Regions from separate parts of the Terrabacter lapilli genome, predicted to be linked through region 1. Evidence: riboswitches for the same ligand, from Rfam matches in the RefSeq annotation. Region 1 holds a riboswitch; the other holds the start of a gene.
The links. A riboswitch is a leader RNA that binds a small molecule or an ion and turns the genes downstream of it on or off. The one in region 1 is predicted to bind S-adenosylmethionine.
Positions count from the first base shown of each region.

Region 2: linked by a shared signal. The riboswitch ahead of ABD241_RS10340 (cyclic-phosphate processing receiver domain-containing protein) and the one ahead of ABD241_RS20690 (putative leader peptide) in region 1 are both predicted to bind S-adenosylmethionine.

Region 1 covers NZ_BAAAPU010000007.1:1,183,050-1,188,062, reverse strand. Annotated here, with positions in the region: gene ABD241_RS13575 (ABC transporter substrate-binding protein) at 1-212, opposite strand, end outside; gene ABD241_RS13570 (ABC transporter substrate-binding protein) at 260-1,321, opposite strand; gene ABD241_RS13565 (amino acid ABC transporter ATP-binding protein) at 1,397-2,176, opposite strand; gene ABD241_RS13560 (amino acid ABC transporter permease) at 2,173-3,135, opposite strand; gene ABD241_RS20690 (putative leader peptide) at 3,375-3,455, opposite strand; SAM riboswitch class IV at 3,490-3,602, opposite strand; tRNA gene ABD241_RS13555 (tRNA-Tyr) at 4,221-4,301, opposite strand; gene ABD241_RS13550 (YajQ family cyclic di-GMP-binding protein) at 4,436-4,930, shown strand.
Region 2 covers NZ_BAAAPU010000007.1:532,536-537,548, reverse strand. Annotated here, with positions in the region: gene ABD241_RS10350 (hypothetical protein) at 238-543, opposite strand; gene ABD241_RS10345 (DUF3293 domain-containing protein) at 540-2,606, opposite strand; gene ABD241_RS10340 (cyclic-phosphate processing receiver domain-containing protein) at 2,563-3,057, opposite strand; SAM riboswitch class IV at 3,095-3,212, opposite strand; gene ABD241_RS10335 (hypothetical protein) at 3,874-5,013, opposite strand, start outside.

The DNA.
Region 1 (5,013 bases):
GGCCGGAGGGCGGCGGCGGGGCGTTTCTGGTTCGCGGACGTGTCGAAGGCGACGGGCAGGACCTTGGACCCGCCGAGGTCCTTGGGATCGACCTTCTGGGCTCCTGGGGCAACGGGGTCGGCGCAGGCCGCCAGCGAGGCGGCGGTGGTCAGCAGCGCGGCGGCGAGGACGAGGAATCGCCGGGCCGGCGGGTGGATCGGGGTGGTTCGCATGGGCTTCCGTCTCCTGGTTCGGTGAGGGCTGTGGGTGGTCGACCGGCTCAGCTGGTCTTGGGCAGCCCGGGAGGGTTGACCTCGGACTTGGCCACCGCCTCGCTCGAGAGGTTCCAGCGGGCCAGGACCTTGGCGTAGCTGCCGTCGGCGATGGCCGAGTTGATGGCGGCGGCGTACGGCGCGGCCAGGCCCGAGCCCTTCTTCGTCAGGACGGCGATGAGCCCCTGCAGGGACTCGCCCGCGCCGGAGAAGTGCCCGATCGCCTCGGTCTGGCCGGCCGTGGCGACGTGGTAGGCGACGCTCGGGTTGGGGCCGAAGTAGGCGTCGATGCGGTGGGAGGCCAGGGCGAGGTAGTAGTCGGTCTGCGACTGGAAGTACTTGATGTTCGCCGGGGCCAGGCCGGCGGCGACGTTGGCCTTGTTCCAGTCGAGCAGGATCTTCTCTTGGTTGGTGCCGGAGCCGACGGCGATGGTCTTGCCGGCGATGTCCTTGCCGCTGGTGACTCTCCAGGTTCCGCCCTTGGGTGCCTCGAACGCGAGGTCGTCCTTGCGGTAGGTGGCGAAGTCGTACTTCTGCTTGCGTTCCTCGGTGACGGTGACGTTGGTCAGGGCGACGTCGTAGCGGCCGGAGTCGATGCCGAGGAAGACGTTCTCCCAGCTCGTGGCCGGGGTCTCGACCTTGAGTCCGAGCTTGTCGGCGAAGAGGTGGGCGAGGTCGACCTCGACGCCGATGACGGTCTTGTCGTCGTCTGCGGTGAAGACGAGCGGCGGGGTGCCGCCGCCGGCGCCGGCGTTGGCGGCGGTGATGGTGCCGCGCGCACGGATCGCTGCGGGCAGCAGGGCGGCTGCTTTCTCGTCCTTGGCGGCGGTGATGCGCTGCTGGTTCGGCGAGGTGTTGATGCCGGCCGCGGCGGCGCCGGGCCGGGCGGACGGAGCCGAGCCGGCCGAGCTGGCTTCGGCGGGGCCGGAGCAGGCGCTCACGGTCAGCGCTGCGAGGGCGGCCAAGCCGGTGAGCGTGAGTCGCAGGGTCGAGGTCCGGCTGGTGCGGGAGGTGGTGAGGGTGGTCGTGACCGGGTCGGCGTGCACCGGACGGGAGGCGTGGTTGGGCATGGTGGAGCTCCTCTCGGCACCCGAGGGGTGCGAGTCGTGGTGAAGGGGTGGGTCAGTGCCGCGGGTGCGGCGTGGTCAGAGGACGCGTTCGAGGAAGGCGCGGGTCCGTTCGTGGCGTGGGTTGTCGAGGACCTGTGCCGGTGGCCCTTGCTCGATGAGGCGGCCGCCGTCGAGGAAGACCACGGTGTCGGCCACCTCTCGGGCGAAGCCGATCTCGTGCGTCACCACGACCAGGGTCGCGCCGTCGCGGGCCAGCTCCTTGATGACGTCGAGGACCTCGCCGACGAGCTCGGGGTCCAGCGCCGAGGTCGGCTCGTCGAAGAGGATGACGTCGGGCTGCAGGGCCAGTGCTCGGGCGATGGCGACCCGCTGCTGCTGGCCGCCGGAGAGCTGGCGCGGGTAGGCGGCGGCCTTGTCGGCCAGACCGACCCGGGCCAGCAGCTGCCGCGCCTCGGCCTCCACCTCGGTACGGCGGCGGCGTTGGGCGGAGACGGGAGCCTCCACGACGTTCTCCAGGACCGTCAGGTGCGGGAAGAGGTTGAACTGCTGGAAGACGAACCCGATGCGGCTGCGCTGGCGCAGGACCTCCCGTTCGGACAGCTCGTGCAGCCGGTCGCCGGACTGGCGGTAGCCGATGAGGGTGTCCTTGATGCGGACCTGGCCGCGGTCGACCTTCTCCAGGTGGTTGATCGTGCGCAGCAGCGTCGACTTGCCCGAACCGGAGGGGCCGAGCACGACGGTGACGGTCCCCTCCTCGAGCCGCAGGTCGATGTCGTGCAGGACCACCTGTCCGGAGAAGGACTTCGTGACGCCGCGCAGGTCGATGACGGGAGCGGCTGTGCTCGTGGTGCTCACCGGGTCACCTCCGCCGTCTCGGGGTGGCGCGTCCGGCCATGCCCGCTGTGGGCGCCGGCGGGCCTTACGGTGTACGCGGTCAGGCGCGAGCGCAGCCGTTGGAGCGGGGTCGGTGGCAGCGTGCGGGAGCTGCCCTTGGCGAAGTGCCGCTCGACGTAGAACTGGCCCACCGACAGCAGCGTCGTCAGCACGATGTACCAGACGGTGGCCACCAGCAGCAGTGGCACGACCCGGGAGTTGCGTCCGTAGATGACCTGCACCTGGTAGAAGAGCTCCGGGATCGCGAGCACCGACACGATCGAGGTGCCCTTGAAGAGGCTGATCACCTCGTTGGCGGCGTTCGGCAGGATCGAGCGCATCGCCTGGGGCAGGACCACCTTGGTGAACTGGCGCAGACGCGGGATGCCCAGGGCTGCGGCTGCCTCGCGCTGTCCTTCGTCGACCGCGAGGATGCCGCCGCGGATGATCTCGGCGGCGTAGGCCGCCTGGTGCAGTGCCAGACCGAGGACGGCGGCGCCGAGGGCCCCGAACAGGTCGTTGGTGGAGACGCTGCCGAACGAGGGGCCGAAGGGCAGCCCGAAGGAGATGGTCTGGTAGAGGTAGGCGATGTTGAACCAGAAGAGCAGCTGCACGATGAGCGGGATCGAGCGGAAGGCCCAGATGTAGGTCCACGCGACCGAGCGCAGGAAGCCATTGTGGGACAGGCGCATTGCCGCGAGGACGACGCCGAGGGCAAAACCGGTCACGGTCCCGAGCACGGTGAGCTGGATGGTGGTGCCGAGAGCGCGCACGATCGTCTCGCTGGCGAAGTACGCGGCGAAAGTGGACCACTCCCAGCCGGGGTTGGTGGCCAGCCCGTTGACGAACATCGCGACGAGGACGAGCACGCCCGCCACACCTACCCAGGTCCACGGCGTGCGCCGAGGGACCACGGTGAGGACGGGCGACGTGTCGGGCACGGCGGTGAGGACGGCCGTCGCGGGCGGTGGAGCAGGAGCGGATGGGGAAGGTGCCGCCTGAGCGGTTCTCGGGACGGAGGTGGTGGACACTGAGGGTCTCCTGGGGACACGGGCACGCCCGTCGGGGACGGGTGGCGTGGATAGAGGTCTGCGTCGTTGCCGCCCGGCGCACGGGGTCGCCGGGCGGCCAGGTCGCGTACCGCCGGGGCTACGTCAGTCGACGTCGGCGAGGCGGTGCGTCACCGACGACAGAGCGCGCTGGAGACGCGGAGCAGGTCGACGTGCCGACGGGCCACCAGGGTGGTCGTCCGTGCGGTCATCTCTGCTCCTCGGGTCTCCGGGACCCGATCAACGAGTCCGCGCTTGCCGGCGCCATCAGCGACCGGCCAGGTCTTCACCCGGAGCACCCCGCCGCGGAGGAGGGTTGCTGTCCAGCAAGCCGGGGCTGTGCACTGGAACTCGTGACCTGCGGTGAGCGTACGCACACCGGTACGAAGCGGGCAACCGCATGGATGCGGAGCGCAAGACCGTTCACACACATCGACAGAGAGACTCGGTAGACACCAAACATGTTGCGGCACAATGTGATCCGGTCGGGCAAACTCACTGAGACCGCGCCCAATACCCCACTAAAACAGTAGGAAAAGATCCTGCCGCGTTTCGCATGTCGAGATGGTCCCGGGATCGAGACGACAGCTGGTCCCCAACTTGTGACGCTCGGGCGAACGCCTCAACCGTGGACGTGGTCCTGCGGCACTACGAGTCAGTCCTGTGGGGGCAGCAGCGCAGCCGCCGTGCCGGCAAGGCAAGGGCCTCGAATCGCCACGGCGCAGAAGTCCGTCGCGATTGCATACCCCCCTCCCCCGCATCGCCGCAGGTCACGGGCGGGAGGCCCGTAGGAGACGCCCCGTCCCGGGCCCGATTTCCCCACATATTCCCCGCGGAGCCATTCGGCTCTCACGTTTCCGCAGGTCAGAGGCTTGCAGAATAGCCTTCGGAATCCGTGGCGCCACGTACCCTCCCGGGGTACATGCAAGAGGCCCCGACCCGCGTTTGCGCTGGTCAGGGCCTCTCGGCGCACTGGGTGGCAGGTGAAGGATTCGAACCTTCGTAGCTTTCGCGACGGATTTACAGTCCGCTTCCATTGGCCGCTCGGACAACCTGCCTTGGTGCGTCTGGAAGGATAGCAAGAGATCGGGCGGGGTCAGTAATCGGGACCACGGCGACGTGTCCGGCATGTCCGCGTGCCCACGGCCACCCGTCCGACAGCCCAGCCACACGCATCTGGAAGGACCCACCGATGGCCGACTCCTCCTTCGACATCGTCAGCAAGTTCGACAAGCAGGAGATCGCGAACGCGGTCAACAGCGCGAGCAAGGAGATCGCGACGCGCTACGACTTCAAGAACGTCGGCGCCTCGGTCGACCTCGCCGGTGACGTCATCAAGATGAAGGCGAACACCGAGGAGCGTTGTCTCGCAGTCCTCGACGTCGTGCAGACCCACCTCGTCAAGCGCAAGGTCAGCCTCAAGCACCTCGACGTGCCGGAGGCCGGACCCCGCCTCTCCGGCAAGGAGTACCACCTCGACGTGCCGCTCAAGGAGGGCATCTCGCAGGAGAACGCGAAGAAGATCAACAAGCTCATCCGCGACGAGGGCCCCAAGGGCGTCAAGAGCCAGATCCAGGGCGACGAGCTGCGCGTGTCGAGCAAGTCCCGTGACGACCTGCAGGCCGTCCAGCGGATGCTGCGCGAGGCCGACCTCGACGTCGCGCTGAGCTTCACCAACCAGCGCTGAGCCCGCGGGCGCGCCTGCCCGACAGGCCCGCCCACCACGACAGCGTACGTATGCCGTCCACCCCGGTGGGCGGCATACGTACG
Region 2 (5,013 bases), 650 kb from region 1:
ACCGGCCTTTGGAGCCGTTCTCGTTGAGCAACTTCTCGAGATTGTCACCGGAACATCTTCCCGCCGATGAGTCCCTCACGAAGCTCGAGGACCCTGTACTGCGGCCTGGTGTCCCTCCCTGTCTCGGTTCTCTGGCCTTTGGACGAGGCGGCGTACACAGCCACCTGCGCGGTCGGTAATCCTCTATGCCTGAGATTGCCCGCCCGGCTCCTTGGGCCTCGGCGGGCGCGAGCCGGATCAGACGCAACCGTCGAAGCCGCGGAACGTGTCTCCCTGCTCTGGCTGCCGGGTCAGCCACTGGTGTTGCAGGACGGCCTGTTCTGCCTCGAACGGGTCTAGGAAGGGACCGTCCCTGTGGAGGCAGTTCTCGCACAGCGTGTAGTAGTTGTCCCACCCCATGCAGACCCCGACGAGGTGGCTACGCCACGGGCCGGTCCCCTCGGGGTGCCCCGAGGTCGCCGGCCGCTCGCCCAGGCGCTCGGCCAGTTCGGTGAGTACATCGTCCGGGACCTCCTCCTGGCGGCCGTCCGTCAGCTCGCTCATCGCGTTGCCTCCTCGTCGTCGGACAGCCACCTCAGCCGGTACAGGTCGCCGGTGAAACGAGTCTCCGACGCTCGCTCGAGAGCTGACGCCAGGGCGCGACCGGCCCTGCTTCCTGGGTCGTGGACGGCCTCGCGTGCCCTCGCGTACTCAGGGTCACTGGCCAGGCATCCTCGGAGCGCGTCGCGTGTCTCGTCGTCGAGGGCGAGGTCGAGCGCTATCGGGTTGTCGTACCAGACGAGCCACTGCTCGTCGTCCGGCCACGGTTCGAGCAGGATCGCCGCCACGGTCTGGAGGTCGGACTCCGCGATCCAGCGGGCTACCACGCCAGCCCGGCCCCTTACGGCCGTCGGCCAAGCCACGAACTCACTGCCATCGCCCTGGTCGCCCCACTGCCGGACGACTGCGAGCCCGGGAGCGACGACCTTGATCGATCCGCCTCCATGGCAAACGATTGGCTCCTCGCCCGACTCGCTGGACCACCGGGACTGGACCACGTCCTCGGCGACGAGCCCGCCTTTCTCGATCCCGTCGACGCCCACCGTGAGCCGCCGCCATTCATGGGCGGTTTGCACTGCGACGACAGGCAAACCATCGACGGTGCAGTAGACGAGGTGTGATGGCACCCCCTCGACGAGGCGCGCGACCTCGTCCCGCTCGAGCCGGGCCGCCTGTGCAGCCCCTTCCTCCACCCCCAGCCCTTGATCGTGCTCGTCAACGGCTCGCGGTATGCGCAAGTGCTCGAGCAGGTCGACGCCGTTGTCTCGCGCCGCGTTGATCTCGCCGACGACGTCGGGGCTGACGGTCGACAGTTCGGGAACTGCCTCCAATGCAGCCTCGGTCGTCGGAAAGACGCCGACGACGGTGCGCGTCCAATCCGGCGCAGCTGGACGCGACGCCGCCGAGGCTTGCCAGCGCTCGACCCGGACCCCACCATCCGCTTCCGACAGCACGAACCAGCGCTCCCGTCTGCCGTCCCGGAACGTCCGCTTGACGGAGATGCGTGTGGAGGCCGGCACCTGCGGCCACGTACCTTCCGCGATGTCGGTCAAGGTGTCGCCCCACCACGCCACCTCCGCAGGGTCGCTGACGGCAATAGGCAGAGCCAGTGCATTCCCAATGGCCCCGGCTGCCGAGAGGACGGCCGACGGCGTCAAGCCCTCGTCTGGCCAGCGACGGGCTCCCTCGAGGTCACCACCGAGGTTCAGCCACTTGTAGACGTGCTGCGGATGCCACGCCTGGGGCCACCCGGCTTCGACGTGCTCGCGGTGCTCGGCGGCATGGCGTCTGCGTGCCTCCGACTGACGAGCGCGAAGCTTCTCACGTCGCTCCTGGGCTCGGCGCGCCGCCGCCGCGGCTGCCCGATCTGCCTCGTGCGGTTGCTCCTTGCGTCGGGACTCGCGCATCCGCTCCGCCTCGACACGCGGCGCCCAGTAGTCCGCGGCGAAGTCGAGGAAAACGTAGTTCAGCACCGCGGCCCGCTGGTCGTCTACCGCCTCGAGCGCGCGGTTCAGCGCCGTGTTCGCGGCGGCGATCGACACGTACGGAGATGCCAGGCCGAGCTCCCGCCACGCCCGGTCGGCGCCGGTGGCCCGCGCGTCAGGCGTGATCTGGCGCCAGCCGAGCGCCACTGTCGCGCCATCCGTGCAGGAGACGACAGTCAACGCGTCAGCCGTCCACTCGAAGATGGCGTCCTGCTTGAACCGCCACCCGAGGTCGACAGCCTCCTGCCGCGTCAGGCCGACGATCGCAACGCTCGGTTCGACGTGCAGCCACGCCGGGTCGGCCCCGGCCGCCGGGTGGTACGCCGCGTTCCTGGCGTCCGGCTGCGCGACCAGGGCGCGCTGCGCGCGACGGTTGTCCGACTCCGTGGCCGGCCGGCCGTGCGGGTTGTATGCCGTGACGATGTGGACCGCCTGCGCGGGTGCGTCGCCGGCCGCTGCCCCGACTCGCCACTTTCGATGACGACGAGTCCAGCCGGCAGGTGCAGACGCAGTTGCACCGAGAGACAGGCGTCGCGAATCATGCGCGGAAACCCTCCGTGACGTCGGCGGGTCCGCTGGCATCCGCGCGCCTCGAAGTGGGGTGCTCAGCGATGCCGGCGCTGGCATCGGGACGCCATTCGTCGTGGGTCGCCGGGTCGAATCGGGTCCAGATGCCCTGCACGTAGCACCGCCGGGCGCGATACCCAGCGCGCTGCAGACGCTGGGTGATGTGGAGCGCCTCAGGGACTCGTGCGGAATGGACCTCGATCACGTCGACGCCCAGACGGTTACCGCGCTCTGCTCGAGCAACGAGATGGTCGACCGCCGCGACGGACGTCGTCCCGCCGAGGAGCTCGTAGTCGAGCCAGAGTTCGTCGATCTGCCGGTCCCCGACGGCACGAAGGAGTTCGACCGCATCGTGGCCGCGGCGAACTTGGAGGTGGGATCGCCGGTCTCGAAAGGCGCGTGTGTCGTCGACGAGGACGACCAGCGGAGTCTGCGGGCGAAGCTCGGGAAGCAGGGATGGGTGCATCCACAGCCCCTTTCGGTCCAAGGAGCCCCTGAACCGAGGCCCGCTCTGGCGGAGCCGACGGATGCCGGCGCGGCCGGGTCTTCCTTGGACGGCACCGGGGCGGACCGGTTGCCGGGCGACCCCTCCAAGGTGGGTGACGGTCGCGCCTCTTGACCCGGGAGACATGATGAAAGGACGCCTCGGACATCAGCGTGGCTTCCGGCCGCCTACTTGGGCTCCCACGTCCGCCGACTCGCGGCGTATTGCCGCGGTCTTTGCGACAGCGCCGCTCGACTCGCTCCGCGCATCCGCCGAGCGCCGAGCGCCGAGCCGATAGGCGCGGATATGGCAGCTCCTTGGCGGCAGGTCGCGACGACGCTGAATCAGCTGCACGCGCGAGGCGACGGCAACCTCGACGGCGACCTTTGCAGCACTCGCATCCGAGCTTCACGACCTACCGAACCCGGCGCCGCGCGACGGCATCGATGAACCGCATACGCGCGCAATGCGACGTGCAGCTGGGAATGGCACCTTGGGCCCAAGCCTCAACTCATCCACCTAGAATACAGCGCTGAGCCTTTTGACAACCAGGCTCGAGAGGCAGCCTCGAATGTGTACCGGGTGCACTTTCGCCGCCCAGCCTAAATCGTGCCACCCCTTCCACGGGCGTGGGATGCAGAACACGGGCCCAGCCGTTGAAGAGAGCAGCAAGCAGGTCATCCCATCGACCGGAGAAGATCTCGCGATGACGGCCTTCTGTTGTAGGCAAATCGCCTCGACCGCGCCGAGCGGAGAGGAGGGCAGGCGGCGACGCCCGCGCTCAGGCCGCTTAGCCTCCTACTCCAATTCCTGACGATCCTGGAATTCGCCTGCGTAAACAACTAGATCGCGCAGCGACTCCTGCCAGCCCACAATCGCCGAATACGCGTCCGCAACGTCGCCTGGTTCTAAGCCGAGCGTTGGGTCTGCCAATCTGCCCGTTAGCCAATCCTCGAGCGCTGCCGGCACGGGCTCGCCAAGCGCGTTCGACATCGTTCCCTCGTCGTCGTTCGGGTAGGCACTGAACCATAGACGACACGCCGTCGGCAGAGGCAGAACGCCGATGAGGTGATCAACGTTGACGGCGTCCTCCCGGATCCACTGCCCTCCCAGTTCGAAGATTCGCGGGTCCACGTCGTCCACGCGGTAGCGATGGCCCAGTACTTGATCGCCAAGGGTGTTGAGGAGGCTGAGCGTGGCAGCCTCCTTCCATTCTGCCGCTGGCAGGCGGCTCCTTAGATCCCCGCGGTCTGTTAGTACGAGCTTGCTTGCGAGGAGGACTCGCGCCGAGCGCAACTCGTCATCGCCCGAAGGGGGCATGTCTAGTAATGCCTCTAGCCAGCGAAGGGACTCTTGGGTCGTGGCATTCATCGGTATAGCCCCCAGCTGTACGGCACGGCGCACGATCTCCTGTGGTGCGCCGATTCGCCGGCCCACCCGGCGAACCACTTCGCTGGCAAGCTCACCATCGTCGATGGCTCGCATGAGGTCCGACCACGGAAGTTCACCGCGCCACCTGTGGAGGAGGTCCTCGACACGTCCGGGGTCATCGACCTGCCCGAGTAGCTCGATGAACTGTGAGGCGGACTGTTCCTCGAGCGCGGCCGGTATCACGATCGGGTGCCGTTGTTGGGCTTGGTCGAGGGACGCATACAGCGCTGCGCTTGGTTTGCGGTCGCTGCTGGCGCTCTCTTGGGCCGCTACTACCACATCAAGAACTTCTTGCGGTAGGCGGTCGGCCATGTGTTTGGTGATGGCGGTGGTGATCGAGGTTGCGAGCTTGGCAGGCATGGATAGTGTGCGTTTCGCCAAAGCGACAGCGATGCCCGGCCCTAGGTCCGGGCCGTGTTCGGCCAGGGCAAGGAGGATCGATGCCTCGTCCTCGGCGTGCTCGAGGACCTGGGCGGCGAATTCGATTCGTTGGCGGACGAAGAGGTG